4 regions of the Parageobacillus sp. KH3-4 genome follow, and region 2 is predicted to be linked to each of the others. Evidence: riboswitches for the same ligand, from Rfam matches in the RefSeq annotation. Region 2 holds a riboswitch; each other region holds the start of a gene.

Region 1 (8,026 bases), 400 kb from region 2:
CAGTATTTTTTTACGCTGTCAATCATTTTTTTGCATTTTATTAAAAAAGACCAAGCTGCGCAATCCGTTCCGCCGCTTCTTGCAAGCGGGCTTCACTTGTTAATAATCCTACGCGCACATATCCTTCCCCATGCTCGCCGAACCCGATTCCCGGCGCGACAACGACATGCGCTTTTTCTAGCAAATAATCGGAAAAACGTTCCGATGTCCAGCCGTTCGGTACCGGCAGCCACGCAAAAAACGAACCTTTTGGGGCAGTGACATCCCAGCCGATTCGCCGCAACGCGTCAATGAGCGTATTGCGCCGCGATTCATACAAGGCGACAAGCTCCTCGACGCAACGCTGCGAGGAAAGAAGGGCGGTCGCTGCCGCTTCTTGAATGGCGCCGAACAAGCTCACATATAAATGATCTTGCAGCAAATTAATCGCCGCAATCACGCTTTCATTTCCAACGGCAAATGCCACTCGCCAGCCCGCCATATTATATGTTTTGGAGAACGTATAAATTTCCACGCCAATTTCTTTTGCCCCCTCTGCTTGGAGAAAGCTAACCGGTTTTCTTCCGTCAAAGCCGATCGCACCGTATGCAAAATCATGAACGACGCAAATTCCGTGTTTGGCGGCAAACGACACCGTTTCTTCAAAAAATTCCTGCGAAGCAATCGCCCCAGTCGGGTTATTCGGATAGTTTAAAAACATCATTTTTGCTTTTTCCGCGATACTTGCCGGAATTTCATCATAATCGGGCAAAAACTGATTTTCCGCACGCAACGGCATCATCACCATTTCCGCACGCGCGAGCGCAATCCCCGACCAATAATCCGGATATCCCGGGTCAGGCACGAGCACAATATCCCCCGGATTAACTAGACATTGCGGAATCTCGACAAGCCCTGCCTTCCCGCCAAACAAAATCGCTACTTCTTTTTCCGGGTCAACAGTAACGCCGTATTCGCGCTCATAAAACGCGGCAACCGCGCGTTTCAAGAAGGAATATCCTTGAAACGGCGAATATTTGTGATATTTTGGGTTCGCCACCGCCTTTTGCATCGCCGCAACGATATGCGGAGGAGTCGGCTGATCGGGATTGCCTTGCCCTAAATTGATCACGTCATGCCCCTCCGCCATTTTTTTCGCGACTTTATCGACAAGCGAAGCAAAAAACTGCTTTGGCAGGCTCTGCAGTAACTCGGATGGAGGAAACTGTTTCATCATGAACACCTTCTCAAAAATTTCTTGAAATTCTAGTGAAAAATCATATATCGTAAAAATCAAAATGTAAAGTAAATTTTTTCGAGGTGAATTTCGATGATAATAAAAATTGCATGTCTTCAGCTGGATATCGCCTTTGGCAATCCCGCAGAAAACGAACAGCGCGTGGAAAAAGAGATAGAAAAAATTGCAAAAGATCGTCCAGATATTATCGTTCTTCCTGAATTATGGACGACCGGTTATGATTTAACCCGCCTTGATGAAATTGCCGATGAGGGCGGTGCACGCACAAAAGCGTTCATTCAGAAATTAGCGAAAACACATCATGTCAATATCGTTGCTGGATCTGTTGCTAAAAAAACTGCAAATGGCGTCACTAATACGATGTACGTCGCCGACCGAAACGGCGCCATCGTTGGCGAATATAGCAAACTCCATTTATTCCAGCTGATGAATGAACATCTTTACTTGCAATCAGGGGAAAAAATGGGATTATTCACATTAGAAAACACTCAATGTGCTGGCGTCATTTGTTATGACATCCGCTTTCCGGAATGGGTCCGCGCCCATATGGTCCAAGGGGCGGAAGTGTTATTTGTCGTCGCCGAATGGCCGCTTCCCCGCCTTTCCCATTGGCGCACGCTGCTTGCAGCGCGCGCGATTGAAAATCAATGCTACGTCATCGCGTGCAACCGCGCTGGGAGCGATCCAAACAACGTCTTTGCCGGCCATTCGCTGGTGATTGATCCATGGGGGGAAATCGTCGTGGAAGCAAGCGAACAACCTTGTACATTAACGGCGCAAATCGACCTTGCAAAAGTAAACGAAGCGCGAAAACAAATCCCGATTTTTGCGGACCGCCGCATAGCTGATTACATCGCCGCCGAAAAAAATTTGCAAAAAAGTGTTGACAAACCGTTTCATAACCATGTATGATTCGTATCAAGCATAAAAACATCAAAAATTGCTAACATAGCGAAAATTACAAAATGAATATAGCGGCATACTCTTATCAAGAGTTGGCTGAGGGAATTGGCCCAATGAAGCCCAGCAACCGACCGTAATACTATCGTGAGATAGGGCGCACTTTTTGGCGCCGGAAGTTCGTTACTTCCGCAGGGCACGGTGCTAAGTCCAACAGAAAGACTCGTTCTTTCTGAAAGATAAGAGGTGCGAAGATACGGAATCTTCAAGCCTCTTTCTACGCAGAAAGAGGCTTTTTAATTTACATGAAGGAGGAGTTTTACATTATGCCAGTTTCTCATCCAACGGTTTATGAACCATTAACGGAACAAGGAGCAATTGCTCTTGCAGTCCGCCTTGGGCTCTTTCCGGAAGGAACACCGCTTGCCTGCCGCGAAATTGGCGACGGCAACTTAAATCTTGTTTTCCGCGTTGTCGATCAGCATGCAAAGAAAGGAATTATCATAAAACAAGCGCTCCCGTACGCAAAAGTAGTCGGTGAAAGCTGGCCGCTCACATTAAAACGCGCTGTTATTGAAAGCAATGCGTTGCGCACATTTGCGAGCTACGTGCCACAATACGTGCCAAAAGTATACTATTCCGATGAATCTTTAGCCATTACCGTGATGGAAGATTTGTCTCATTTGCAAATCGCCCGCAAAGGATTGATTGAAGGAAAAACGTATCCGCTTCTATCGCAACATATCGGAGAGTTTATCGCAAAAACGTTATTTTACACTTCCGACTTTGGCATGAATCAACAAGAAAAAAAACAATTGGCACAAAGCTTTGTGAATCCGGAACTATGCAAAATCACCGAGGATCTTGTCTTTACCGATCCGTTCTTTGATCATGAGACGAACAATTTTGAAGATGAGCTGCGCAACGACGTAGAAGCGCTTTGGAACGATGATAAGCTCCACTTGGAAGTCGCCAAATTAAAGCGCAAGTTTTTAACCGAAGGAGACGCGCTCATCCACGGAGACCTGCATACCGGCAGCATTTTTGCCAGCGATGAAGAAACGAAAATCATTGATCCAGAGTTTGCGTTTTATGGCCCATTCGGCTTTGATATCGGGCAATTTTTCGCAAACTTGCTATTAAACGCTCTGTCCCGCCCGGAGCAACAACAAGAGCCGCTATTCGCTCATATCGACAAAGCTTGGAATGTGTTTGTGAACGTCTTTTCCGACCTTTGGCACACCCATAATGTAGAGCCATACGCTAAAACGGAAGGATTATTGGAAGACGTGCTGCACCATGTGTTTATCGATGCCATCGGCTTTGCTGGATGTGAAGTCATCCGCCGCACGATCGGCTTGGCGCATGTTGCCGACCTTGACGGCATTGAAGATAAAGAAGATCGCTTACAAGCAAAACGCCATGCCCTTCGCCTTGGCAGAAGTCTCATTTTGCAGCGTGAAACATTGTCTACCACAAAAGAGATTCGCTCTCTTTTCGCGCAAGCAGCGTTAACCACAACGAATTAACGTAATGAAAGGAAGAACGATATGGCAGAACCTTTCGCAATTCCGCGTTCTGTAGAGTGGAACGATACTCATATCACGATTTTAAACCAACAAAAACTACCATTAGTAACGGAATATTTACAGTTAAAAGACATCGAGGATGTATGGGAGGCAATCGCCACGTTAAAGGTGCGCGGCGCACCTGCGATCGGCATTACGGCTGCTTACGGCCTCGCTCTTGCTGCACAACGATATGAAACAGAATCACTGGAAACGTTTAAAGAGCAATTGCTAAAGGACCGCGACTACTTGGCAAGCTCCCGACCAACGGCGGTGAACTTGTTTTGGGCGTTAGACCGGCTCGTTTCCAGCATCGCCCATTCTTCCTCTGTGAATGAAGCAAAAACGACGCTCATCCATGAAGCGATCCGCATCCAAATTGAAGATGAAGACGTATGCCGACGCATTGGAGAGCACGCGCTTTCCTTATTTCAAAACGGCGACCGCATTTTAACCATTTGCAATGCCGGCTCGATCGCAACCGCCCGCTATGGCACTGCGCTCGCTCCATTTTATTTGGCGAAAGAAAAAGGGGTAAATCTTCATGTTTATGCATCGGAAACACGCCCTGTCCTGCAAGGGGCCAGATTGACAACGTGGGAACTAATGCAAGCCGGCGTAGACGTGACGCTTATCACCGACAATATGGCGGCACAGACGATCAAAGCGAAAAACATTACCGCTGTCATTGTCGGCGCCGACCGCATTGCAGCCAACGGCGATACCGCCAATAAAATCGGCACTTTGGGGCTGGCACTGCTCGCTAAGGCATTCCACATTCCTTTTTATGTCGCCGCACCATTATCAACGATCGATTTAGCGACAAAAACAGGGGAAGATATTCCGATCGAGGAACGCAATCCAGAGGAAGTGACGCATATCGCCGGAACGCGAATCGCTCCAGAAGGCGTAAACGTTTATAATCCAGCGTTCGATGTAACGCCGCATGATCTCATCACGGCCATTATTACTGAAAAAGGGATCATCCGCGGCAACTATGAAACAGAGCTGCCAGCACTATTCGCAAAGGGAGGAACACCATGAAGCAATTTAGACTTCACTATTTATTTGCACTGCTTTTTTCCGTTCTCGTCATCCTTAGCGGCTGCATGAACGAACAAGATGCCGTCAGTCCGAAACCAGCCAAACAAGAAAATGGCGCAGCCGAGAAAACAAGCAAAACAACAGCAGCACCAACCGAACAGGCAGATATCCCTGAAAAATTAAAGAAACCGATAAAAATTGCCGCCATTATGCAAATGTCGATCGGCACGTTTTCTTCTCAGTATATCGCTGGCGTAAAAGAACAAGTGCAGAAATTTGGCGGCGAAGTGCAAATTTACAATGCGGATAACGATTTGACGAAAATGGCTTCCTATGTCGAAACAGCAATTACGCAAAACGTCGATGCAATTCTGTTGGATCACGGGCGCGCGGATGCGTTGGAAGGTCCGGTGAAAAAGGCAGTCGCCAAAGGCATTCCGGTTGTTGCATTCGACAATGATTTAAACATCCCGGGCGTAACAGTGATTGACCAAGATGACTACAGCCTTGCCTGGAAGACGTTAAAAACGTTGGCCGAAGACTTAAACGGTGAAGGAAACATCGTCACCATTTGGGTTGGCGGATTTACACCGATGGAACGGCGCCACGTGATTTACGATGCGTTTAAAAAACGCTATCCGAACATCAAAGAAGTGGCGAAATTCGGTACAGCCAGCGCCAATACTGCTTTAGACACACAAACGCAAATGGAAGCGATTTTGAAAAAATATCCGAATAAAGGCGATATTGACGCTGTTTTCGCGACTTGGGATGAATTTGCCAAAGGCGCAACGCGTGCGATCGAGCAGGCAGGACGCAATGAGATTAAAGTATATGGAATCGATTTAAGCGATGAAGATTTGCAATTGATGCAAAAACCAAATAGCCCTTGGGTCGCTACAACGGCGACGGACCCAGCCGAAGTCGGACGCGTTCAAGTTCGCTTTGCTTATCAAAAAATTGCTGGTGAGAAAACGCCAAACATTTATTCATTAGAACCGCATTTAGTCAAACGATCCGATTTGCCTAACCAACAAGTATCGATGAAAGACCTTCATCAATACATTTCTGGCTGGGGGCAATCTAATGTTGCCATTTCCCCTTGGATGAAAACATTGGAAGCACAGGTGAAAAACAAATGAACGGACTTTACATGAACAATATTTATAAATCGTTTGGCGCGGTAAACGTATTAAACGGCGTGAATCTCCATGTGCGAAAAGGAGAAGTTCACGCCCTTTTAGGGATGAATGGAGCTGGGAAAAGCACATTGATGAAAATTCTCGCTGGAGCCCTTTTTCCAGACAAAGGTACGATTACAATAGACGGAGAAGAGCGCCGATTTTCTTCTCCTGCTGATGCGAAAAAAGCAGGCATTGGATTAGTTGTTCAAGAAGTCGATACCGCCTTGTTTCCATCGCTGACCGTCTATGAAAATATTGCCGCTGATGACATCGCTGATGCAAAACAAAAACCTCTCCTTTCATGGAAACAGCAAAAACAGCGGGCCGCAGAGCTTTTGCGCCAAGTCGGTCTGTCGATTTCGCCGAACAAGCTTATTCGCGAATGCACCTTGCATGAAAAACAGCTCATCGTTTTAGCAAAAGTGCTTTCCTCATCGGCCCGATACATTATTTTAGATGAGCCGACCGCCGCGCTCAGCGAAACGGAAACAAAGCGGCTGTTTACGATTATCAACGATTTAAAAGCGCAAGGAGTTTCGTTCATTTATATTTCTCACAAATTGAAAGAGGTAAAAGAGATTTGCGACCGCGTCACCATTTTGCGTGACGGAAACGTCGTCCACCATGGCGACGTTTCCACCCTTTCACTAGAAGAAATGATTCAATATATGGTTGGACGCGCCTATGCAACCGTGCAAAAAGAAGCGCGCACATACAGTGACGACATTCTTTTTAAAGTGAAACAGCTGCGCATCGCGAAAACAGGCACAACGGTCGATTTGCAAATTCATAAAGGGGAGATCGTCGGCATTGCCGGACTTGCCGGAGCAGGGAAAACCGAACTCGCCGAAAGTTTAATCGCCCATGCAAAAACGGCGGGAGAATGGTGGATCGATGGACAGCGTTATACGTTTTCCTCACCAAAAGAAGCGATTGCGGCCGGAATTTGCCTTATTCCGGAAGAACGGAGAAAACAAGGGCTTTTCTTAAATGAAACGGTCCGTACGAATCTTACGGTTCAACTATTATCATCATTAACAAAATGGCAATGGGTGTTGCGGAAGAAAGAAACAGAAGTTGCGCAACGGTTAGTGGATGCGTTGCGAATTCATCCGCCTTTTCCGCAAGCGGTTGTCAAACAGTTAAGCGGCGGCAACCAGCAAAAAGTCGTCATTGGCAAATGGTTAAAGACAAACGCTCATGTATTCATTTTTGACGAACCGACAAAAGGGATTGATGTCAATGCGAAACAAGAAGTATTTTCGATCATCCGCTCCCTCGCCGATGAAGGAAAAGCGCTTTTATATTTAACAAGCGAATTTCAAGAACTGCTCGAGATTGCTGATACGATTTATATCATGGTGGACGGGCAACTTGTCAAACGTGTTTCCGCTCGTGATATCACATATGAACAATTAATCTATTACTGCAACGGAGGGGATTTGGATGGCACAACCAGCCGTTTCGATCACCAAGAAAAAGCAAGCACCATCTCTTCTTGAATTTTTATATAAGCATGGTACACTGCTTGCCATTCTTGTTGTCATTGCTTATTTTGGTATTACTCTTGACCGTTTTTTCACGTACGAAAATTTCAGCGATATTTTACGGTCTATTTCCATCGTCACACTCGTCGCCATTGGCATCACATTTTCGCTTATTGTGGATGGGTTTGATTTATCCGTCGGTTCGACCGTCAGCCTAGCAACGATCGCCAGCGCCGCAGCGCTCGTATTATACCGCCAAGAAATTCTTGTGACATTGCTTGTTCCGCTTTTGCTGGGAGTCGCCGTCGGCTTATTAAACTCGTTATTAATCGTGAAATTAAAATTGCCGGATTTATTGGCTACACTGGCGACGATGTATGCGATTAACGGCGTGCAGCTGACGTATACGAAAGGATTTTCCATTTACAACGATATGCCGCTTCCAGACGGAGGAACAGCGCCGGGCAAATTCATTCCTTCCTTTTTATTTATCGGGCAAGGGGAAGTATTCGGCATCCCGTTTTCTGTTTTATTAATGCTAGTGGTCGTCGTTGCTGCTCATTTATTTTTAGCATATACCAAACCGGGAAGATTGTTTTATATGAC
Region 2 (8,026 bases):
GGACGTTTTTTCTAAAGCGTCGTTGATAGACATGATTTGCTCGACGTTTTGGTGCTGATGATCCATGTCTAACGCGACTTTACGCGCGTATTCCTTATTTTCCATCGCCATGTTGGAAATCGTCTTCAATAAGACCGCGATTTTTTGGACGCTTTCTGTTTGTGCGTCCACCGCTTGCGCCGAATCTCGCGGTGATATCGCTTAACTTATCTTTAAACGAATCCAAAATGCCAAGGACGTTTATCATTTCCTTTGAACCGTTTTCGATTTGTTCGGTTTCTTTCTTCACCATGCCTGTTGTCGAGGCGATTTCTTTTTGTATAACGGACAAAATTTCCCGCGTTTGTTCAACGGCTTTTGACGTTTGGCCGGCCAATTTCCCCACTTCATTCGCCACGACCGAAAAGCCTTTTCCGTGCTCTCCTGTCCTTGCCGCTTCAATGCTGGCGTGTAATGCAAGAATGCTCGTTCGTTGTGAAATAGAACCGATCGTCGAAAGAATTTGATTGATTTTTTGCGAGCGGTTCACCAAGCTATCCATTTGCTGCAGCAAAACGCGATGGCTTTCGCGCAATTGCTCCATTTCATCTTGCAGCTTTTTTAGCGCGTTCCACGAATGAACCAATTCTTCATAAAACAATTGGCTGCTCGAGTGAATTTCTTGCGAAGCCGCAGAAATTTTTAAGGCGAACGATTCAATCATTCTCATTTTTTCCGATACTTGCAGCGTGTCTTTCACCGTCTCTTCAAGGTGGCGCATCAGTTCGATCGTACTCTGTTTGCTTGACGCGGATGTTTGATTTAAGGAAACCGCCGCCAATTTCATTTGTTCGATAATTCCTTTCAACTGATCGGCCGCGACTTCGATTTGTCCCGCAGCATGTCGATCATCCCGCGAAGATGGATGATGGATATTTTTATTTTCTTCCTTTTTTAACAAATGTTTTAATACAAACATAGAAAATATCACCCTTAATGTCATATTTTATTACAAGATTATAACATATTATGATATGTACGAAAACTCTTTTCAACGGCACGTGGTGATTAAATCACGAAAATTACGAAAAAAGAAAGCCCTTCGTCTATTTTGATGACAGTCAAGGGCTCATTAAGAAATTAGTGTGCAAATTAAAACTTTTCCGCTTCCCATTCTTAATTATCTCGATTTTTCACCAAAAGAATAAAAAAATAGCAAAAGAGAGAGTTGTTTTCTAGTCATTTAATTGACTGACTAAGAACAGAATTTTCTGCAATTTGGCTATGCATCAATCATTCAAAGTACTGCAAAATCAATGCGGCTAATTCACATATCGTTTTTATGATCGTAAAACTAGAGGATCAGCTAGCAAAAAAAGGGGAAGACCAAAACGGCTTCCCCTTTTCCCATTTTTTATTTAGTTTTTATAAGCGCAATATGGACGCAGTTTGACGCCGATGAGGCTTCCAAGAAAAGCGAAAACAAACCAAACCCAGCCATGGACGCTGAAGGAAACGATGCCGCTGAAGTAAGCACCGATATTGCAGCCGAATGCAAGGCGGGCGCCGTAGCCCATCAACAAACCGCCGATGAGGGCTCCGATCGTCATGCGCGACGGGCGTCTCCATTGAATCGGTTTGGCGTACCGTCCCGCAAACGCCGCGGCAAGCAGCGCGCCAAACATTAAGCTGATATCCATCACCGTGGTCGTATCTTGGTATAACGGGCTTTTAAGCGCGTTTAATTTCGCCGGGTCTTGCCAATACGCCCATTGTGTCGGATCGACACCGAACAATTGGACGAACTTTGCCCCCCAAAGAGCGAACGCGGAAGTAATGCCCCACGGTTTGCCGCTAACGATTAATACTAAAACGTTCATGATTGCAAGCAAGATCGCGCCAACAAGAAGAGACCATGGGCCTTTATAAATCGCTTTCCAGCCGTTTTTATTTTCGATTTTCGTGGAAATTAGCTTACCGTGGCGGCGTTTTTCGATGACGGTCACGACGTAATAAACGAGCGCCAATAGCGCCAGTTGAAGGAGAAAGCCGCCGACAGCGCCAAGCTGGTGGATAAGCGAAATCGGCGCTAGATGCGGCGTGTTCATCCAAAAATCAAAATGGGTCGTTGCGATAACCGAGCCGGCGATAAACCCGATTAAGGTAACGATGCCGTTCGTATCGCCGCCGCCGATATGGTAAAGCGTGCCGGACGCGCAGCCATCGCCAAGCTGCATCCCGATCCCGAAAATAAACGCGCCGACGATGACAGAAATGCCGACATCATAAACATTGCCCGCAACCGCGTGACCGAATATCGACCCTTTCAACAGCAGCGGCATGAAGAAAACGCTCGCCACTAGCATCATGATCATTTGCGCGCGAATCCCTTCCCCTTGGCGGTACAAAATAAATTTTCGCCAAGCGGACGTAAAACCGAAATGCGCTTGATACAACACAAAACCTCCGAACGCTCCTAGCACGTACAACAGCGCTTGCTGCCAAGAAACGCGGTTATATAAAAACAAAGCGCCCCCGATCAATACGACTAACGCTACAGTGATAATAAACGAAGTCGGATTTTTCGGGGAGTTCGTTTCTTGTTTGATTTGTATATCCGTTTGTTTTTTTACAGCAATATCCAATTTATCTTCCCCCTTTTTTATTTTGATGCATTTAATAATATAACAAATTCAATTGATTTTCTAGGTTTTTGCTTATGATTTACAAGTTTTGAAATTTCATAATACTTAAGCGATGTAACCATAAAAAGAGAATACAAGAAGTTCAAGTACTAATTATGTTATGAATCCAGCAAACTGAAACCGACGAAAAATAAAAATGCTTTGCCCTGTTTCTTTTTACGCAAAGTCCCAAAGCTTCACGTAAGTGAATAAGTATAAGCATTTCTCTTTCCATTCCGCTTATTTTCTTTTACAATATAATTGACTTACAGAGAATGGAAAGGGATGCAGTGATGAGAGTTCTTGAAACATATATCGTCGCGGGATTGACGGGTTTGCTGTTTTATCATCTCCATTCCCCCATTCCGTGGATGCTTGGAGCAATTACAGGAATGCTCCTATGGAAAACGGTCGTCAAGCGAAAGGTAGCAGCACCAAAAGCGTTATCCAACAGCGGACTTGTCGTATTAGGGACGTATTTCGGACTGTCTTTTACAAAAGAAACATTGGCGACGATCGCCCCGTATATTTTTCCTTTTCTGGTTGTCGCCGTTTTATTGATTGTCATTAATATTTTTAATAGTATCGCAGTGACAAAATGGACGCACATCGATAAAGTGACAAGCGTGTTTGCATCGGTTCCCGGCGGACTGTCGGAAATGGTCGCCGCAAGCGAGTCGCTAAACGCCAACACCGCTTTAGTGACGATTTTCCAAACGATTCGTTTATTAACGGTCGTTTTTCTTGTGCCATCCATCGTCGTTTATTGGTTAAACGGCAATTCAGCGGCAAGCGTCGCGACCGCTCAGGCGGCAGCGGCTTCTTCCGATGGCCATTATGCTTGGTTTTTATTAAGCATTTTTGGAGCGCTTCTTTTACGGAACGTCATTCCGGCGGCATACGTCGTCGGACCGCTCGCCGTAACAGCAGCAATGCATGTAGTCGGAGTGAACTTGCCGTCGCTGCCCGCATGGTTGATCATTTTGGCGCAAATCAGCGTCGGAATGAACATGGGAAACCGCATTACGTTAGAAGATATAAAGCTTGGCGGAAAATTCGGCTGGGTATATTTCCTGCTCGCACTAGTGCTGATCGTCCTTTCGTTCGGATGCGGCTATTTGTTTGCGAAATTAACGAATCTCCCGCTGGCAACCGCGCTATTAAGCCTTGCGCCAGGAGGGCTTGTGGAAATGGTATTAACAGCGCAAACAGTCGGGGGAGATCCGGCAATTGTCAGCTCCTTGCAATTTGTGCGGTTTCTTCTCGTCATTATTGTTGTGCCGAACGTTTTGAAATGGGTATTTCGCAAATTCCCATCAATGGCAGAAACGTCGTGAAAAAACCGCTCTGTTTCCGTTTTGAACAGAGCGGTTTTAATAAGCATCTCCGTTCTTTCTTATTATCATCTAGCCCGCGGGCGATCGGTTCGCATTGCTTGCTCCCGCGGCACCGCTTCTTCACGGCCGCTCACTTTCAGCCCGCATGAATGCCTAACCTTTTTCATTTTCTCATTTTGCCGGTTCGTAAAATTCGATCCATTCGCCATCAGGACCAAGGAAAAACAAATATTTCGCGCCGTTTGGCAGCGTCGTAATATCTTCCCATACAAACGGGACGCCAAGCGATTGAAGACGTTCTTTTTCTTGTTCAATCCCTTCCACCGTAAACGCAACGTGGTGCACCTTTCCTTCTGTCGGCAAATTCGGATTGTATCCTTCGATTAATTCGACAATGACAGAACCGTTTAATCCTAAAAATGCCAGTTTCATCGAACCGTTTGTATGTGTCATCTCATCGAGCAAGTCTAAACCGATTACATCTTGATAAAATTTTTTCGATGTTTCGATGTCTTTTACTTGAATGCCAACGTGTTCAAATTTTTTTACCGCCATCATATTTCTCTCCTTTTTTATTATTTTTAAGATTGAGAAAATACAGCCCGCAAATATGGGGTCATATGTACGAGGAAAACTCCCTTTTTTTCTAATCCACGGAAAATACAGCGGTCAAGCGCATAAGGAGCAGCGGCTTTCCATTCTTCGACTTCCGCAAGCGTCAAAATCAAATAAAAATCTTTTCCTTGCGTATGGCCATATAGTTGAAAAAAATTCGCGTAACAGTCAAAATGAAGCACTGTCTTTTTGTCAAATTGCAACAGCTGCTTTCTTACGCAGCGGGCGACATGGGAAGCGAACAATTCTGCTTTCAAATGCGCCGCCATATAACTGCGAATCGAGTCATTTTCGCACACCCGGCATTCCCACCTCCTTCTGGACATAAAAACCCCTTTCGCCTGAATGATGCGAAAGGGGCCAGCCGTCCTTATCATCCAAAGCGAAACCGCTTTGCGGGTTGGAGCACCTTGCGAAATATGCAGGTTGCTGTGGAGTCATCGAGCCCGGTCTCTCGTCCACTCTTGATAAGACTATATGTAGTTTGTTTTTATCTTATCATGGTATCTTTGTGATGACAATCATTTTTTGTTTTCTACCATAGAAAAGAGAAGAGCAAAAGCGCCCTCCCCTTCTTTATTTGTTATTGCGCCACTTCCGGCTTTTCCGAAGTGACACCGACGTCTTTCCATTTCCAAATGAATGGGTCGATATCAGCCGAATAGTTTTTCACGCGGTTGTTGACCGCATAAATGATCGAGCGGTATAGCGTCGGAATTACTGGCACCTCTTCATTCATTAACGCTTGCCATTCGTTGTAAATTTTTTTGCGGTATTCTTTATCAAACGCTTGCTCAGAATGGCCTTTTTCAAGCAATTCATCATTTTTCTCATTTACCCAGCGAGAAAGATTAAACATGACATTGCGGCCATATAATCCATACGGATCCACATCAGTTCCTGTTGCCCATGCCGCAGCGAACACATCGACTTTCGGGTCATCGTTCTGCACCATGTCATAGAACGAATTGAATTCCGCCAAACGGCCATCAACTAGCTGCACATTCAAGCCGACGTCTTTCCAGCATTGCATATAAAACTTCGCCAGCGGCTCGGCGATGTCCCCGCCGCTCATCGAAAGAAAATTAATGGTGAATTTTTTGCCATTTGGATCTTCGCGGAAGCCGTCGCCGTCGACATCTTTATATCCAGCTTCATCCAACAATTTTTTCGCTTTTTCTGGGTCATATGTGTATCCTTTCGCATTTTTGTCATGGTAGCTTGGGAAGGATGGCGGAATGAGCGTCGTTGCCGGAAAGCGCAAACCGTGATAAAGCCTGTCTGCGACTTCCTTATTATTAATTGCATACGCCATCGCTTGGCGAAGCTTTTTGTTTTGGAATTTCGGATTATCCATCACGTTTTCTTGCTTTTCCGCATCCCAATGGCCGAGTTTAAAGCCGATGTAGTTGTAAGCTAAATCAATTTTGCCAACAAATTGAATGTTTTTCGTCCCTTTCGCGCTGACATATTGATCTGTCGGGAATTCGGCAATGTCAATTTCTCCTTTTTTGAGCGCTTGCAATACGACTTGCGGGTTAACGACTTTTAAAATAACGCCTTTTAAGTTCGGTTTTCCGTTCCAATAATCGTCGTTGCGAACGAATTCAACCGATTCGCCCGGGACGATTTTTTTCACTTTAAACGGGCCAAAGCCAATTGGATTTTTGCGGATTTTATCCGATTTCGCCAAATCTTTAATCGGGACATCTTTTAAATAATGTTTTGGCAGCGGATGTGCCCAAATGCCCGTCATTACGGACGGGTTGGCATGTTTCCACGTAATGGTTAGCGTTTTGTCGTCAATGACTTTAATTCCGGAAATTTTGTCCGCTTTTCCGCTATGGTATTCCTCCATGCCGACGATATCTTGCATGAGCGCGTCTCCGTAGCGGACGCCTGTATAATCTTTATGGCCGATGACCAAGTAAGCATATTCTAAATCTTCCGCTTTGACCGGTTCGCCGTCATGCCATTTGACATTATCTTTAATTTTGATCGTCATCGTTTTTTTGTCGTCGGAAAGCTCGTATGTCGCCGCGCCGTCGTTCGTAATTTCATAGTCTTCGTTAAAACGGAACAATGGTTCGTCGAAAAATTGCAAAACTTCAGAATCTGGATCACCTTCGTAAAATGCATAGTTCAGTGTCCCTTCAAATGGCGTATCGGACACTAATCCGTAATTCAATACACCATCTACGATTTTCCCGTCATTTTTCACAGTCATCGGGAATTTGCTAATGTCTTCCTTTTGCGCCGCCTTTGTGTCCTTGCCGTCTTTATCGTTGCTTGTAGAACTGCTGCATGCCGTCAATCCTAATAAAAAGACGGCAAACACTACGAAAAACCTCCAATGCCATGTTTTCCTCATTTTTTCTCCCCCTTTATCCTAATCGTTGTCTTGCATCAGCCGCGCGCTTTAACGCCTGGCCGATAAAATTTATGCATAACATCATTACTAAAATAAGCAATGATGCTGGTAACCAAACCCACCATTTGTTTTGCAAAACATCGGGATTCATCGCATAGCTGACAAGCGTTCCCAAACTTGGCGTGCTTTCCGGCAAGCCGAAGCCCAGATAGCTTAGTCCGGACTCAATCCCAATATTTCCGGCAAGGTTTAATGTTAAGTTTACAATAATGATCGAGCTTAAATTGGGCAAAATTTGAAAAATAATAATTTTCCAATCCGGCGTGCCAAGCGTTTTCGATGCGCTTACGTAGTCCAACTCCCGCTCCGCCAGCGTTTTCGCCCGGATAAGCCGCGCCTTTCCTGTCCATAAAAAGGCGCTCATAATAAGAATAAACGTAAAAATATTATATTTAGGCACAATCGCCACAAATACAATCACAAACATTAAAAATGGCAGCACAAGGATAAAATCGATAATGCGCATGATCATGTTGTCAATCACTCCGCCAAAATATCCGGCGATAAGGCCAACGGTAAGCCCTATCAAACCAGTGATCAGCGTAATCGCCAAACCAATGGTAAATGAGTTTCTCGCACCAATAATAAGCTGTCCGAAAATATCCCTTCCCCCGTAATCCGTGCCAAGCCAATGCTCCGCGGACGGCGGAGAGTAAATGGCCAGCAGGTCCACCTTGACAATTTCGTCTTGGTCTAGTAGTAGCGAAGCGCCATACACGACGATCAAAATCAAGGAAAGAAGAATGAGAGAACCGAGAGCGAGCTTATCCTTCACCAATTCACGCCACATAATAGAAAGGCTTGAAGGGCTTTTTTCATTTTGTCCATGGACCAATTGTGGATCGCCTAGTTCTGCTTTCATCATTATGTCCCCCCATCCATTACTCAATGCGAATCCGCGGATCAACAGCGCTTAAAATAATGTCGGACAAAAGCGTCCCGATTAACGTAGCAAGGCCGGAAATCATCACAAGCGCGGT
Region 3 (8,026 bases), 550 kb from region 2:
GGGCTATACAACAGCTCTAAGTGAAAATGATATTTTGGCCATTGAATAACTAGCATACTCGCAACTATTCTTCTACATGCAGCAGAGAAATGGGAAACAAATATATATATTGTTAAAACGGCATATGGTGCCATTGCCTTATAAAAATTCCCCTTTCCAATCACTACATGCGCCGCGGCTGTCTTTCCCCTCTTTTTGCTGATCAATGTCTTTACTTTCCAATAGATAATGAGCGCACAAGCTGCGGCACCGCCTGCCAATACGCCCGCCAGCTCTGTAGATACGTACACGCTTGTCGCCCACGTAACAAGCGATAACACAAAAGAAACGAGAAAAATGGAGTCGAGATGCTGTTTGACCGACTTTTTTCCGCCACTAACCGCTACAACCATAAACGCATAAAATACATAAAGTGGAATGCTTACTAGCGCGCTATACTCCCCCAGCTGACGCAAAGGAACTCCAGACAATTCCGCATTAATGACCGTACCGATGGCAAGCGCGCCCCACGGCACGGCCGACTGCGTTAATAACGATAATACCATTGTTTTTTTCGCCGAAAATCCGAACGCAAGATATAATGGGGCAACGATCACAACAGCGACGCCAAATCCGCTAACCGCTTCTAGAAAAGGTCCTAAAGAGGCAGAAATAAGCAGCCCTTGCTCTGCCTGCGAGCGGCAAAAGCGAGATAAGCCATAAGCCATCGCATTCATCGCTCCGCATTCATTCAGCAAGTTGTATAAAAACAGCCCAAATACTAATACATAAATGACCGTAACGGACAACAGCATTCCTCGAACGGAGGAATGCAATAAATTTTGCACCGGCGCATCAAAAGAAAAATAGGCCAATACGGATGCCAATCCATACGAATAAACAGCAGTATGCAGCGCCGGCATTTTAAGCCACACTAAACAAATGAGAGCAAATAAAATAGGCAACCCTGCTAATAAGAAATGAACCGCATGATGCATGGAACATCTCCCCTCCCCTTTTTATCCACTATAGTGGATATATATATATTATTCTCCACAAAAAGCGCGAGTCAAGACAAAATTTCCACTATAGTGTAATATATACAACAAGGAGGAAGGCAATTATGAATTTTGGAAAAAACGTGCGGGAAGCAAGAAAGCGAAAATCCCTTTCATTGCAGGCATTATCAGAAAAATGCGGCGTTAGCCGCTCGATGCTATCGCAAATCGAGAGAGGAGAAAAAAATCCCACCATTCAGGTAGCTTGCCAGATCGCGGAAGGGTTGGACATGACTCTTTCGCAATTATTAGGAGAAGATGAGCAAAGCGAAGTCATTATCATTAGAAAAAGCGAACGATATATATACAAAGACGAGCGCAGCGGCTTTGAGCGCCATCTTTTATCCCCTTCTTTTCCGGCAAAAGGGATTGAGTTTGTTTTCAATATGATTCCGCCAAAACAAGAGTCCGGTGTTTTTCCGAAGCATAAAAAAGGAGTGAAAGAGTATATATCCGTAGCCAAAGGAAAGTTGAGAGTCGTACTAGGAACGCGATCATATGACTTGGCAGAAGGAGATTCGATATACTACGAAGCTGATGTTGAACATCGTTTCATTAATATTGGCGAGGAAGAATGCCACTACTACTTAGTCATTGATTCCAATCACGAACGTTCACTATAGTGAACTACGCTATTTTCACTAACGATTTTCTCATCAAGGATCGAATATTTTCATGAAAGCGATTCCTTTGTATTGAATATTTTCAGAAAATGCTTTACATTATATATTAATTAAATGTTAAAACGTTTGGCCACAACTTCATAGCGAATTTCTTATCAAGAGAGGGGGGAGGGACTGGCCCGATGAACCTTCAGCAACCTGGCGAAAGCCAAGGTGCTAAATCCAGACAGGCAAAAAACGCCTGGAAGATAAGAAGAGACGATACATAAAAAGTCTTCTTCTTATAGAAGGCTTTTTTCTTTTACCATTTTCACAGAACATAGAACGGGGGAATGAGCGTGGGTCTTTTGGAAGATTTGCAAGAACGAATTGTCATCGCCGATGGCGCAATGGGAACGCTGCTATACTCCCATGGCGTCGATCGATGTTTTGAAGAATTAAATTTGTCGAGACCGGAAGACATTCTTCATATTCATGAAGCATATATCGCCGCAGGCGCCGAGGTCATTCAAACGAATACATACGGCGCCAACTATGTCAAGCTTGCCCGCTATGGACTCGAAGATGAAGTGCCATCTATTAACCGCGCGGCGGTGCGGCTGGCGAAACAAGCGGCGAAAAATAAAGCCTACGTGCTCGGAACGATCGGCGGACTGCGCAGCATCAACAAAAGCGCCGTTTCCATCGATGAAATAAAGCGGACGTTTCGCGAACAATTGTTTGTGCTGTTAAACGAAGACGTCGACGGCTTATTGCTCGAGACGTATTACGATTTGGAAGAATTAAAGACAGTGCTTGCGATCGCACGCAAAGAAACGGATAAGCCGATTATCGCGCACGTCACCCTCCACGAAGTCGGCGTTTTGCAAGACGGCACTCCGCTTGCCGAAGCATTGGCGCAATTAGAACAGTTGGGAGCCGACGTTGTCGGGCTCAACTGCCGTCTCGGCCCATACCATATGATCCGCTCACTCGAGGAAGTGCCGCTGCCAAGCAAAGCGTTTCTTTCTGCGTATCCGAACGCAAGCCTGCCGGATTACCGCGACGGGCGGCTTGTTTATGAAACAAACACCGACTATTTTAAAGAAACGGCGCTGGCGTTCCGCGAACAAGGGGTGCGCCTCATCGGTGGGTGCTGCGGCACGACGCCGAAGCATATCGAAGCGATGGCAATCGCCTTAACGGATCGAACCCCGGTGCAAACGAAAACGGTGAAGCAGCGCCATATTTCCGTTTCCATATCATCGGATGAACCAAACGCGGCACCGCCGCTGCAAGATATCGTCCGCAAGCGCCGTTCAGTGATCGTCGAACTCGATCCACCGAAAAAACTAGGCATCGCTAAATTTTTAGAAGGCGCCAAAGCGCTCAAAGAAGCGAATATTGATGCATTGACATTGGCCGATAACTCGTTGGCGACTCCACGCATTAGCAATATGGCGCTCGGCACAATCGTCAAAGAGCAGCTTGGCATTCGCCCGCTCATTCATATCACATGCCGCGATCGCAACTTGATTGGGCTGCAGTCGCATCTGATGGGCTTGCACACGCTCGGCATCACCGACGTGCTCGCTATTACCGGCGATCCGTCGAAGATCGGCGATTTTCCTGGGGCGACATCCGTCTATGATTTATCGTCCTTTGATCTCATTCGTCTAATTCGCCAATTTAACGAAGGGCTTTCCTATTCTGGAAAACCGCTCGGGCAAAAAACAAATTTCTCGATCGCCGCAGCGTTTAACCCGAACGTACGCCATTTGGACAAAGCGGTCGAACGCCTTGAGAAAAAAATTCAATGCGGCGCCCATTATTTTATTACTCAGCCATTATACTCCGAACAAAAAATCGAAGAAGTGTACGAAGCGACAAAGCATCTTGAGACGCCGATTTACATTGGCATTATGCCGCTAGTAAGCGCGCGCAACGCTGATTTTCTTCACCATGAAGTACCTGGCATTACGCTTTCCGATGAAATCCGCTCCCGCATGGCGTCATGCGCAAACGACCCGGTGCAATCGGCACGCGAAGGAATCGCCATTGCCAAGTCGCTCATTGACGCCGCTTTTGACTTATTTAACGGCATCTACTTAATCACGCCGTTTTTGCGCTATGAAATGACCGTCGAACTCGTTCGCTACATTCACGAAAAAGAACAAGCCGCTCAAGAAAGGGAGGTACTCCATGGGTAACATAACATTGCAGCAACAGCTCGAAAAAAAAATATTAGTTATTGATGGCGCAATGGGAACAATGATTCAAAGCGCGCAGCTTTCAGCCGATGATTTCGGGGGCGAGCAATATGAAGGCTGCAACGAATATTTGACGCTCACCGCCCCCCATGTGATCGAACGCATTCATGAAGCATATTTGCAAGCGGGAGCCGACATTATCGAAACGAACACATTTGGCGCGACTAGCATTGTGTTGGATGAATATGAGCTCGGCCATTTAGCGTTTGAATTAAACATCGAAGCGGCCAAATTGGCGCGCAAAGTCGCCGACGCTTACTCTACCCCTGAATGGCCGCGCTTTGTCGCCGGTTCGATGGGACCGACGACAAAAACGTTGTCCGTCACGGGCGGCGTTACGTTCGAGCAATTAGTTGCCGCTTATGAAGAACAAGCGCGCGGGTTATTGCTCGGCGGCGTCGACTTGCTTCTGTTAGAAACATGCCAAGACACGTTAAATGTCAAAGCCGGCTTTATTGGGATTACGAAAGCATTCGCCTCTGTCGGAAAAAAAGTGCCAATTATGATTTCCGGGACGATTGAACCGATGGGAACCACGCTCGCCGGCCAAACGATCGAATCGTTTTTCATCTCCGTCCAGCATATGAATCCGTTTGCCGTCGGCTTAAACTGCGCAACCGGCCCGGAATTTATGACCGACCATTTGCGCACGCTCGCTTCCTTGGCGAACACGGCCGTTAGCTGTTATCCGAACGCCGGGCTTCCGGATGAGGAAGGCCGCTATCACGAAACGCCGGATATGTTGGCGAAAAAAATCCAACGGTTCGCCGAAAAAGGCTGGATTAACATCGTCGGCGGCTGCTGCGGGACAACGCCGGAACATATCCGCGCCATCGCCGAAGCAGTCCGCGGCATTCCGCCGCGGCCGGTTCCAGCGTCGTTTGACGTCCACGCCGTCTCCGGCATTGATCCGCTTATTTATGATGAAACGATGCGTCCGTTGTTTGTCGGAGAGAGAACAAACGTCATCGGTTCGCGCAAATTCAAACGATTGATCGCTGAAGGAAAATATGAAGAAGCGGCGGAAATCGCCCGCGCGCAAGTAAAAAACGGCGCGCATGTCATCGACATTTGCTTAGCTGATCCAGACCGCAACGAACAAGAAGATATGGAAAAATTTATCCAGCAGGTCATCAAAAAAGTAAAAGTGCCGCTTGTCATTGACTCGACGGATGAACGTGTTATTGAACGAGCCCTCACTTATTCGCAAGGGAAAGCAATTATTAACTCGATTAACTTGGAAGATGGGGAAGAACGGTTTGAAAAAGTCGTTCCGCTCCTTCACAAATACGGCGCCGCCGTTGTCGTCGGAACGATTGATGAACAAGGGATGGCGATTGATGCCGAGCGGAAGCTGGAGATCGCCTTACGTTCATATGACTTGCTTGTGAATAAATACGGCGTTTCCCCACGCGACATTATTTTCGACCCGCTCGTATTCCCTGTCGGCACAGGCGACGAACAATATATCGGCGCCGCAAAAGAAACGATCGAGGGTATCCGCCTCATTAAAGAACGGCTTCCGCAATGTTTAACGATACTCGGCATTAGCAACGTCTCTTTTGGGCTTCCGCCGGTGGGCCGCGAAATTTTAAACTCTGTCTTTTTATATCATTGCACACAAGCCGGGCTCGACTACGCAATCGTCAATACGGAAAAGCTAGAACGGTTCGCTTCGATTCCGGAAGAAGAAGTTCGATTGGCCGAAGAGCTTCTGTTTAACACGAACGATGAAACGTTAAACATGTTTATCCAATTTTACCGCGATAAAACGAAAGAGCCGAAAAAAGCGAAAACAGAGCTTAGCCTTGAAGAGCGGCTCGCGCGCTATGTTATCGAAGGCACAAAAGAAGGATTGTTCGCCGATTTGGAACAAGCGCTGCAAACGTATGACGATCCGCTTGATATCATCAACGGTCCGCTGATGGCGGGAATGGATGAAGTCGGGCGGCTGTTTAATGACAACCAGCTTATTGTCGCCGAAGTATTGCAAAGCGCGGAAGTCATGAAAGCAGCGGTCGCCTTTTTAGAGCCGCATATGGAGAAAAAGGAAGGCAGCACAAAAGGAAAAGTGATTCTCGCCACCGTCAAAGGCGACGTGCACGATATCGGCAAAAACCTAGTCGACATCATTTTAAGCAACAACGGCTTTCATGTCATTGATCTAGGAATTAAAGTAACGCCGCAAAAACTGATCGAAGCTGTTCAAGCGGAAAAGCCGGATATCATTGGCTTATCCGGACTTCTTGTCAAATCCGCCCAGCAAATGGTCGTCACCGCCCAGGATTTGCGGCAAGCGGGCATTTCGATTCCGATTTTAGTCGGCGGCGCCGCGCTGACGCGCAAGTTTACCGAAAACAAAATCGCTCCGGAATATGACGGCATCGTCTTATATGCAAAAGACGCCATGGAAGGGCTGGCATTGGCAAACCAATTGCAGCAAAATGAAATTGAGTATACAAAAACGGAAAAACAAGAAACGAAACAAGAAAAAACGGCGCCAACAGCTACCGCCGCCAAATCGAACGTTTCAACCGATGTGCCCGTGTTTGTGCCGGCGGATTTAGAACGTCACGTGCTCAAAGATATTTCGCTTTCGCACATTATTCCATACGTCAACTGGCAAATGGTGTTAGGACACCATCTCGGATTAAAAGGGAAAGTGAAACGGCTCCTTGAGGAAAAAGATGAAAAAGCGCTTATGTTAAAGCAAGTTGTCGACGATCTGCTTCAACAAGCCCATCAAGAACAATGGATCACACCAGCGGCGTTGTACCGATTTTTCCCGGCGCAAAGTGAGGGAAACCGGATTTATATTTACTCGCCAGAAGACAAACGGACAATTATTGAAACATTCGAATTTCCAAGACAGCCAAGAGCTCCATACCTTTGTTTAGCCGATTACTTGAAACCTGTCGAAAGCGGGCAAATCGATTACGTTGGCTTTTTTGCGGTCACCGCCGGCAAAGGCATTCGCGAACTCGCACAGCGATGGAAGGAAAACGGCGAATTTTTAAAAAGCCACGCGATTCAAGCATTGGCGCTGGAAGTCGCCGAAGGATTGGCCGAGTTCATTCACCAAGTCATGCGCGACCGCTGGGGTTTTCCGGATGATCCGGACTTTACAATGGAAGAGCGCTTTGCCGCCAAATATCAAGGGCAGCGCTACTCGTTCGGCTACCCGGCCTGTCCAAACTTAGAGGATCAGGAAAAGCTCTTCCGCCTATTGCGTCCCGAAGAAATCGGCATTCAATTGACGGACGGATATATGATGGAACCGGAAGCTTCCGTTTCCGCGATCGTCTTCGCCCATCCGGAAGCGCGCTATTTCAATGTTCTGTAAAAAAGCTGGCCATATCGGCCAGCTTTTTATTCTCCCTCTAGCTTTCTGAAACCTTTTTCATTCTATGTAATTACTGCTTGCACAGATGAGGAAGGTTGTATAAACAAAACAGGTAAGCATCGGCAAAGCCAACATGGTGCTTATGATTGCAGCACAAATTCTTTGTCGATAGTCTTAATACAATGGGCCCCGGCTAACTGTTTTAGCTTTTCATCTATTTCTTTTCATTAAAGTTTTGCTCATTGTTCATTCATGAATAGCATTACATATTTTTCCCTCCTTGTCTCATACTAACGGTGATAGATTGTGCACAAGGAGGAATGGAAGATGGTCACAAAACAGCAGGCGACGCTGCCGCCACAGCATCAAAACCGCCAGCCCGGATGGCAAACGGACATGAACCCGCAGCCTGTTTCGATCAGCGCGACATATAAAGGAAGCGGGAAATTGCAAAATAAAGCAGCCATTATTAGCGGCGGTGACAGCGGCATTGGCCGGGCAGTCGCCATTCATTTCGCAAAAGAAGGTGCGGATGTGGCGATTATTTATTTAAACGAACATGAAGACGCGGAAGAAACGAAACGCCAAGTCGAACAGGAAGGAAGAAAATGCTTGCTTTTTGCCGGCGACGTCGGTGATGAACAGTTTTGCAAACATGCCGTAAAGCAAACGATCAACCAATTTGGCAAATTAGACATCGTCGTCAATAACGCCGCAGAACAGCATCCGCAAAAAAGCTTGCTGCATATTACATCAGAACAGCTGGAAAAAACG
Region 4 (8,026 bases), 1.8 Mb from region 2:
AGCGAAGCGAGCGGCCAAGCGGTGGTGAAAAAGTTGGAGCTTGCCGACAACCGAACGATTGTCACGTATGAGCTTATTTCATTGCATTCGACGAATTAGAAAAGGAGGGAACGATTCCCTCCTTCAATGTTATGCGATTGGGCCTCCAAGCGCTTCGATTTCCGAGGCGATATGTTTAAATTTCTGGAAGTTTTCCCGGAATTTTGCGGCGAGCTCTTTTGCCTTTTGTGCATACGCTTGTTTATCGGTCCACGTATTTTGCGGTTGCAGCACTTCGTCTGGCACGCCAGGAATATGAATTGGAATTTCTAAACCGAAAACAGGATCTTTCACCATTTCGACATTGTCCAGTTCGCCTTCGACAGCAGCTTGCACCATTGCGCGGGTGTAAGCAAGCTTCATGCGGCTACCGACACCGTACTCTCCGCCTGTCCATCCTGTGTTAACGAGAAACACCCGCACGTTATGTTCAGCGATTTTTTTGCCGAGCATTTCCGCATATTTTACAGCCGGAAGCGGCAAAAACGGTGCGCCAAAGCAAGTCGAGAATGTCGCTTGCGGGGAAGTGATGCCTCGCTCTGTGCCCGCCAATTTGCTTGTATAACCGCTTAGGAAATGGTACATTGCTTGTTCACGAGTCAGCTTGCTAATCGGCGGCAATATTCCAAACGCATCTGCTGTTAAGAAAATAATCGTCGATGGATGACCAGCGATGCTTGGATCAACGATATTATGAATCGCCTGAATTGGGTAAGCGGCGCGCGTGTTTTCCGTTAGCGTAGCATCATCATAATTTGGCAGTCTCGTATGTTCATCGATAATGACGTTTTCGAGAACTGCACCGAATCCGATTGCGTCAAAAATTTGCGGCTCCTTTTCCCGCGACAAGTTGATGCATTTTGCGTAGCATCCGCCTTCGATATTAAAAATGCCTCGGTTCGACCAGCCGTGTTCGTCATCGCCAATGAGACGGCGGTTTGGGTCGGCGGAAAGCGTCGTTTTTCCTGTGCCAGATAAGCCAAAGAATAGTGCGACATCCCCTTCTTTACCGACGTTTGCTGAACAATGCATCGATAAAATTCCTTGTTCTGGAAGTAGATAGTTCATCACAGTGAAAATCGACTTTTTCATTTCTCCGGCATATTCTGTTCCGCCAATTAGCACAGTCCGCCGCTCAAAAGAAATAATGATAAACGTTTCCGATCTCGTTCCATCAACAGCAGGGTCTGCTTTAAAGTTTGGCGCGCAAATAACGGTAAATTCCGCTTTGTGAGTTTTTAGCTCCTCTTCTGTCGGACGAATAAATAATTGGTGTGCAAATAAATTGTGCCATGCAAATTCGTTAACGACTTGGATAGGTAGGCGGTATTTTGGGTCAGCGCCGGCGAATCCTTTAAAAACAAATATTTCATCTTTTTTCATTAAATAATCCAGTACCTTATTGTATAAGTTTTCGAAAACTTCTTCAGAAATCGGCTGATTTGTTGTTCCCCAATCGATTTTTGCTTTCGTCGCCGCTTCTTCTACAATGTATTTATCTTTCGGGGAGCGGCCCGTATATTTTCCTGTTGTTACTGCCACCGCGCCAGTTGCGGTTAATTTCCCTTCGTTTCGTTGCAATATTTTTTCCACGAGTTGAGCTACCGATAAATTGTGACATACGTTTGGTTTTTGTAATAATAAAGAAAGTTTATTTGTCATTTTTGCAATCCCCATATTCAAAACCTGCCTTTTTATTTTTAATGATACCTGCAAATAGTATAACACATTTTTGTTATTAGTCCATACTATTTAGCACAATTTCTTTTATTTATTTTTCTTATTTTGTCCATAAAAAATTTGTCTTTTTGTTCATAAAAAATTTATCTAATTTTGTTGACTTTCTTTATTTAATTACGTTAAGATAACTCATTGAACGGATACTCTTATCCCGAGTCGGTGGAGGGACAGGCCCGATGAAACCCAGCAACCGTCACAACTAGAAATGTGTGAAATGGTGCTAACCTGTGGCAAGGCAGCGTCCTTGAACGATAAGAGTGAAAGGAGCAATACGATTGCAATGACCTTTCCTCACCGTTACAGGAAAGGTTTTTTATTTATATGTATAAATAGGGAATGAGTACCGTATCATCTGCAGTTTGCGGGAATGCCGCTAATTTAGACGTTCGATTATAAAAAGAGGAGGAAACTGCCGAATGTCAAAAAAAAGACGTTTATTTACTTCGGAATCTGTAACGGAAGGTCATCCTGACAAAATTTGTGACCAAATTTCCGATGCGATTTTAGATGCCATTTTGGCGAAAGACCCGAATGCCCGCGTTGCATGCGAAACGAGCGTTACAACAGGGCTTGTGCTCGTAAGCGGGGAAATTACGACATCGACATATGTGGATATTCCGAAAATCGTTCGCGACACGGTTCGCGAAATTGGCTATACTCGCGCGAAATTCGGTTTTGACGCAGATACTTGCGCCGTATTGACGTCGATTGACGAACAGTCTCCGGACATCGCGATGGGAGTCGATAAGGCGTTAGAAGCCCGCGAAGGCCAGATGACTGATGAGGAAATTGAAGCGATCGGTGCCGGAGACCAAGGATTAATGTTTGGATTTGCCTGCAATGAAACAGAAGAATTAATGCCGCTTCCGATTTCCTTGGCACATCGTTTAGCTCGCCGTTTGGCAGAAGTGCGCAAAAAAGATATTTTGCCATATTTGCGCCCGGACGGCAAAACGCAAGTAACGATAGAATATGATGAAAATGAAAAACCGGTACGTGTCGATACAATCGTTGTATCAGCGCAACATCATCCGGAAATTACACAAGAACAAATTGAGCGCGATATTAAAGAACACGTTATTAAGCCAGTCGTGCCAGCAGAGCTGATCGATGAAAACACAAAATATTTCATTAATCCGACAGGTCGTTTTGTCATCGGCGGACCTCAAGGTGACGCTGGTTTAACAGGACGAAAAATTATCGTTGACACGTATGGCGGCTATGCCCGTCACGGCGGCGGTGCGTTTTCTGGAAAAGACCCGACAAAAGTGGACCGCTCCGCAGCCTATGCCGCGCGCTATGTGGCGAAAAATATCGTTGCTGCGGGACTCGCAGATAAATGCGAAGTGCAGCTGGCATATGCGATCGGTGTTGCAAGACCGGTTTCCATTTCCATTGATACATTCGGTACCGGAAAAGTATCGGAAGACATTTTAATTAAAGTAGTGCGCAGCAATTTTGATCTTCGTCCAGCCGGCATTATTAAAATGTTGGATTTGCGCCGCCCAATTTATAAACAAACAGCCGCCTATGGCCATTTCGGACGCACGGATATCGATCTTCCGTGGGAACGTACAGACAAAGCGGAAACGTTGAAAGAACAAGCTCTTGCGTTGGCAAAGAAAGAATAGAACGATAAAGAGAGGTAGAATAGCCAGTAAAGAGAGAGTTACGTGTTTATGTAACTCTCTTTTTTTGCGTAATGCAAGGTATTTCTGCTTCAGTCAGGCATTGACCTAAACATAAGTGGGGCTATTACGGCGGCAATAAGAAATAGCGAGAGCGATAAAAAAGGGTTAAAATAGGAAAAGGAACAATGGGACGATATGATGCAATAAATAACGAAAGTAAATCATATCGTCCGATAATATGAACGTCATTTGTTTTTATTTTGGTTGCAGTGATTTATAGTACTGCCCTTTTTCTACATATTCGCGGCGAATTCGCTCCATCTCGCGGACATCTTCGTCGGTTAATTCACGAATGACTTTAGCGGGACGGCCAAATGCGAGCGTGTGCGGCGGAATTTTTTTTCCTTGTGGGACAAGGCTTCCGGCACCGATAAACGCTCCTTCGCCAATCTCTGCGCCATCGAGAATAATCGAGCCCATGCCGATTAAAGCGTTTTTTCGGATGATGGCGCTATGTAAAATGACTTGATGGCCGACGGTTACACCATCTTCAATGATAAGTGGATTGTTTGGACTTTGATGCAAAATTGAGTTATCTTGGATATTGACACGATTGCCGATGATCGTTGGAGCGACATCTCCGCGAATAACAGTATTAAACCAGATGCTTGTTTCTTCCCCGATGACCACATCACCGGTAATGGTGACATAATCGGCAATGAAGGCAGATTCTGCAATTTTCGGAAACTTTCCTTTGTACGGGTAAATCATACGCTTCTTCCCTTTCCTTTTATAAAATGGTTCGGTATTATTATTGTACAGATAGTGGCACGATTCGTAAACGGAGGAGATTGCATGATGTGGACATGGGAGGCAAATGAAGGGAAAGGAACAGTTGTGATTGTCCACGGAGCGGCAGAGCATCACGGGCGTTATAAATGGTTGATCGAACAATGGGTACAAAGCGGTTATCATGTTGTCGCAGGCGATTTGCCTGGACAAGGGCGGACAACGAGAAGAAAGCGCGGACACATTCAGTCGTTCGATGAGTATATTAATGAGGTGGCCGATTGGATCATAGAAGCGAGACAATTTCATGTACCGGTGTTTCTTCTTGGACATAGCATGGGAGGGCTTGTTGTCATCCGCACGTTGCAGGAAAAAAGGCTTCCTGTGCAAGGGGTTATTCTATCTTCTCCATGTTTAGGGCTTGTGTCGTATCCGTCAAAAGGGTTGGATATGTTATCAAGAGTATTGAATCATATTGCCCCATCCCTTTTAATCGATTCGGGACTGTCTGTCGAGTTGGCGACAAGAAATAAAGAAGTGCATGAGTCGGATAAACAGGATGAACTTTATGTGACAAAAGTATCTGTCCGTTGGTATCGCGAACTAATGAAGGCGATGGAATTGGCTTCTCGCCGCATTCAGCAGTTTCCTGATATTCCATTGCTGCTTATGCAAGGCGGGGACGATAAAATTGTCGATAAGACAGCCGTAAAAGAATGGTTCAATCGTTTGGCGATATCGGAAAAATTGTATAAAGAATGGAGTCAATTATACCATGAAATTTTTAACGAACCGGAGCGAGAAGATGTTTTCTTATACGCAAAATCGTTTTTAGATACACAATGCCGAATGTATCGTTAGATAACGCAAACGCATCTGAGGTGAGCCAGTTGAAAATCCCGACGCATCCGATCACTCTTATGAAAAAAGTATATCGCGACGTTTTTCCAGTTGTGCATCGCGAATTGGCATATTGGAAACAAAGGGCACAAAATATTCCAGACGCGGAGCTTCGCAAACAAGCGTTGGCGAGCATTGAAACCAAAACGTTTCACTGTGAGGGCGGCTCCATTTTATCATTGTTAGCAGGAGAAAAAATGGAAGAGTGCATTCGTTTTATTGTCGCCTATCAAACGATCAGCGATTACCTAGATAATTTATGTGATCGAAGCACTTCATTAGACCCGCTCGATTTTCGTGCTCTGCATGAATCGATGCCTGACGCGTTATCGATTGATGCAAGCGTGTCGAATTATTACCGGCATCGCCAAGAACAAGATGACGGTGGCTATTTACATGACCTTGTACGAACATGTCAAAGCGTTTTAAAGAAAGTAACGCATTACGATAAAATTGTACCGTTTTTGCATGAATTGGCTGGATATTATTGTGATTTGCAAGTACATAAACACGTGAATGTGGAGGAGCGGGTCCCTCGCCTCGAAAAGTGGTTCAAGCAATATAAAGATCAGCTTCCGCCGATGGAATGGTACGAGTTTTCTGCTTGTTCCGGTTCTACGTTAGGCATTTTTTGTTTAGTTGCCTACGCGTTTGCCGAAACGTTTCATGAGAAAATGGCAAAGCAAATACGTGACGGTTATTTTCCGTATATTCAAGGTCTGCATATTTTGCTTGATTATTTTATTGACCAAGAGGAAGATCGTCTAGGAGGAGATTTGAATTTTTGTTTTTATTATCCAAATCAGTCCGTTTTGCTAGAACGGCTTTGCTATTTTATTGAAGAGGCGGACCGCCATGTGAATGAATTGCCGCATGGGGCATTTCACCGCCTTATTCACCGCGGGTTGCTCGGCTTATATTTATCTGATGAAAAAGTAAAGAAACAAAAAGAGTTGCGCCGTCTTGCGAAAAGGCTTGTTCGGGCTGGCGGAATCGTCTCTTGGTTTTTTTATTGGAATGGAAAAGCATATCGGTTATGGCAAAAAAAGCGCTCCTTCACCGCAAAATAAAGAGGCTGCCCCAATTGGGAGGGCAGCCTCACGCTCGCTTTTCCAGCGCGATAATAAAGGGCGGGTTGTTCATTTGGTTGATAAATTCATATTTTAATACGTGAGCTCGCTTTTGGTCTATCGCTTTTGTATAGTGAAGAAGCGCGTCACGTTCGATGACGCCTTCTGGATGGCCATGATAAACGACAACGACGATGATTCCTTCTTTTGCCATAATTTGTAGCAGTTGCTCAATAGCGCGGATCGTGGAATCCGGTTTTGTTACAATACGTTTATCGCCACCTGGCAAGTAGCCGAGGTTAAATATCGCTCCGGTGATGCGGCCATGATAAATAGCGGGAATTTTTTCGATCAGTTGATCGTGGCTTGCTTGAAATAGCGTCACCCGCTTTAACATGTTATGTTCTTGAAGGCGGGCGGAAGTTGCCGCAATCGCCTCTTTTTGAATGTCAAAGCCGAACACGTGGCCGGATTCTCCCACGCGCTGTGCCAAATAAAGCGTATCATGCCCGTTTCCAACCGTGGCGTCGACGGCGATATCCCCTTCGTTCACGGCAAGGTTCATCAATGTTCGCGTAAAAGGGAGAATTTTCGCTAATTTCATTGCTTCACCACTTCTTTTTTGTAATACTTCCCTTGATAGCTGTCGCGTCGTTCGAGTTCGGCATCAATCGCGTTTAACACTTCCCATTTGTTGACGCTCCACATTGGCCCGATCATTAGATCGATCGGTCCATCCCCTGTAATTCGGTGCACAATCATTTCCGGAGGCAAAATTTCCAGCTGATCGCAAACAAGGTTTACGTATTCTTTAAATGACAAAAATTGGACTAATCCTTTTTCGTATTGCTTTACCATTGGCGTCCCTTTCAATAAATGAAGCAAATGGATCTTGATCCCTTGAATGTCCATGCTTGCCACTGTTTTCGCTGTTTCCATCATCATATCGTAATCTTCGAGCGGCAGCCCGTTAATAATATGCGCACAAACGCGGATTCCATGTTTGCGAAGTTTTTCGACTCCGTCGACAAAGCATTGGAAATCGTGGGCGCGGTTGATTAGCAATGCCGTCCGCTCGTGCACCGTCTGCAAACCGAGCTCGACCCATAAATACGTGCGCTCGTTCAGCTCTGCCAAATATTCGACAACGTCGTCTGGAAGGCAGTCCGGGCGCGTGGCGATGGACAGCCCGACAACTCCGTCCAAGTTTAAGACGGTTTCGTATTTTTCCCGCAATACACCGACGGGAGCGTGTGTATTCGTGAACGCCTGAAAATAAGCTAAATATTTTCCGCTTTTCCATTTTTTATGCATTTTTTCTTTCATTTGATTAAATTGGGTAACAAGGTCATCTGCGCGATTGCCGGCAAAATCGCCCGATCCCGCCGCGCTGCAAAATGTGCAACCGCCATAGGCCACCGTCCCGTCACGGTTTGGACAGTCAAAGCCGCCGTCAAGAGCGACTTTAAATACTTTATGGCCAAACGTTTGCTGCAAATGGTAGTTCCATGTATGGTAACGTTTATGATCATTTGTATATGGAAATGGGTTGGGCTGCTTCAACACAGCTCCCTCCTTATCGAAAATCATATCATTTTAGCATTGTAACATGGTTGGCGGGAAAAATCGACTATTGCCAATCATTAACGTGATATCCGCAAAATAAAATGCGCACATTAAAAGATGAGAAACGATTATACGGTTGGAGGGAATGTTATGGCAACGCGGCAATCGGTCGATGAATTTTTGCAACATTGCGAAGATGTTATTCGTTATGCGAAAGAGCAATATACAGAGGCGCAAAAGCAAGAACATTACAATGACATGGAATATACACAAGCGCAGCAAATGCTGGAG

The links. A riboswitch is a leader RNA that binds a small molecule or an ion and turns the genes downstream of it on or off. The one in region 2 is predicted to bind S-adenosylmethionine.
Region 1: it holds a riboswitch for S-adenosylmethionine, as region 2 does, so the genes downstream of both, mtnK (S-methyl-5-thioribose kinase) here and MWM02_RS12380 (hypothetical protein) in region 2, are expected to answer to the same signal.
Region 3: it holds a riboswitch for S-adenosylmethionine, as region 2 does, so the genes downstream of both, MWM02_RS15180 (bifunctional homocysteine S-methyltransferase/methylenetetrahydrofolate reductase) here and MWM02_RS12380 (hypothetical protein) in region 2, are expected to answer to the same signal.
Region 4: it holds a riboswitch for S-adenosylmethionine, as region 2 does, so the genes downstream of both, metK (methionine adenosyltransferase) here and MWM02_RS12380 (hypothetical protein) in region 2, are expected to answer to the same signal.

What each region holds. Positions count from the first base shown of each region.
Region 1 covers NZ_AP025627.1:2,853,879-2,861,904, forward strand. The annotation lists gene MWM02_RS14365 (pyridoxal phosphate-dependent aminotransferase) at 41-1,213, opposite strand; gene MWM02_RS14370 (carbon-nitrogen family hydrolase) at 1,310-2,149, shown strand; SAM riboswitch class I at 2,220-2,383, shown strand; gene mtnK (S-methyl-5-thioribose kinase) at 2,464-3,666, shown strand; partial or broken gene mtnA (S-methyl-5-thioribose-1-phosphate isomerase) at 3,688-4,759, shown strand; gene MWM02_RS14385 (sugar ABC transporter substrate-binding protein) at 4,746-5,891, shown strand; gene MWM02_RS14390 (sugar ABC transporter ATP-binding protein) at 5,888-7,435, shown strand; gene MWM02_RS14395 (ABC transporter permease) at 7,380-8,026, shown strand, end outside.
Region 2 covers NZ_AP025627.1:2,455,299-2,463,324, forward strand. The annotation lists partial or broken gene MWM02_RS19680 (methyl-accepting chemotaxis protein) at 1-958, opposite strand, end outside; gene MWM02_RS12365 (YeeE/YedE family protein) at 1,398-2,624, opposite strand; gene MWM02_RS12370 (AbrB family transcriptional regulator) at 2,957-4,000, shown strand; gene MWM02_RS12375 (VOC family protein) at 4,172-4,555, opposite strand; gene MWM02_RS12380 (hypothetical protein) at 4,582-4,914, opposite strand; SAM riboswitch class I at 4,983-5,089, opposite strand; gene opp4A (oligopeptide ABC transporter substrate-binding protein) at 5,199-6,986, opposite strand; gene MWM02_RS12390 (ABC transporter permease) at 7,000-7,908, opposite strand; gene opp4B (oligopeptide ABC transporter permease) at 7,928-8,026, opposite strand, start outside.
Region 3 covers NZ_AP025627.1:3,009,168-3,017,193, forward strand. The annotation lists gene MWM02_RS15170 (L-lactate permease) at 1-977, opposite strand, end outside; gene MWM02_RS15175 (helix-turn-helix domain-containing protein) at 1,103-1,660, shown strand; SAM riboswitch class I at 1,810-1,915, shown strand; gene MWM02_RS15180 (bifunctional homocysteine S-methyltransferase/methylenetetrahydrofolate reductase) at 1,999-3,849, shown strand; gene metH (methionine synthase) at 3,842-7,252, shown strand; gene MWM02_RS15190 (SDR family oxidoreductase) at 7,580-8,026, shown strand, end outside.
Region 4 covers NZ_AP025627.1:685,161-693,186, forward strand. The annotation lists gene MWM02_RS03525 (DUF2584 domain-containing protein) at 1-99, shown strand, start outside; gene pckA (phosphoenolpyruvate carboxykinase (ATP)) at 130-1,716, opposite strand; SAM riboswitch class I at 1,923-2,037, shown strand; gene metK (methionine adenosyltransferase) at 2,196-3,410, shown strand; gene MWM02_RS03540 (gamma carbonic anhydrase) at 3,666-4,181, opposite strand; gene MWM02_RS03545 (alpha/beta hydrolase) at 4,269-5,060, shown strand; gene MWM02_RS03550 (tetraprenyl-beta-curcumene synthase family protein) at 5,090-6,169, shown strand; gene mnmM (tRNA 5-(aminomethyl)-2-thiouridylate-methyltransferase MnmM) at 6,198-6,773, opposite strand; gene mnmL (tRNA modification radical SAM protein MnmL/YtqA) at 6,770-7,732, opposite strand; gene MWM02_RS03565 (YtzC family protein) at 7,886-8,026, shown strand, end outside.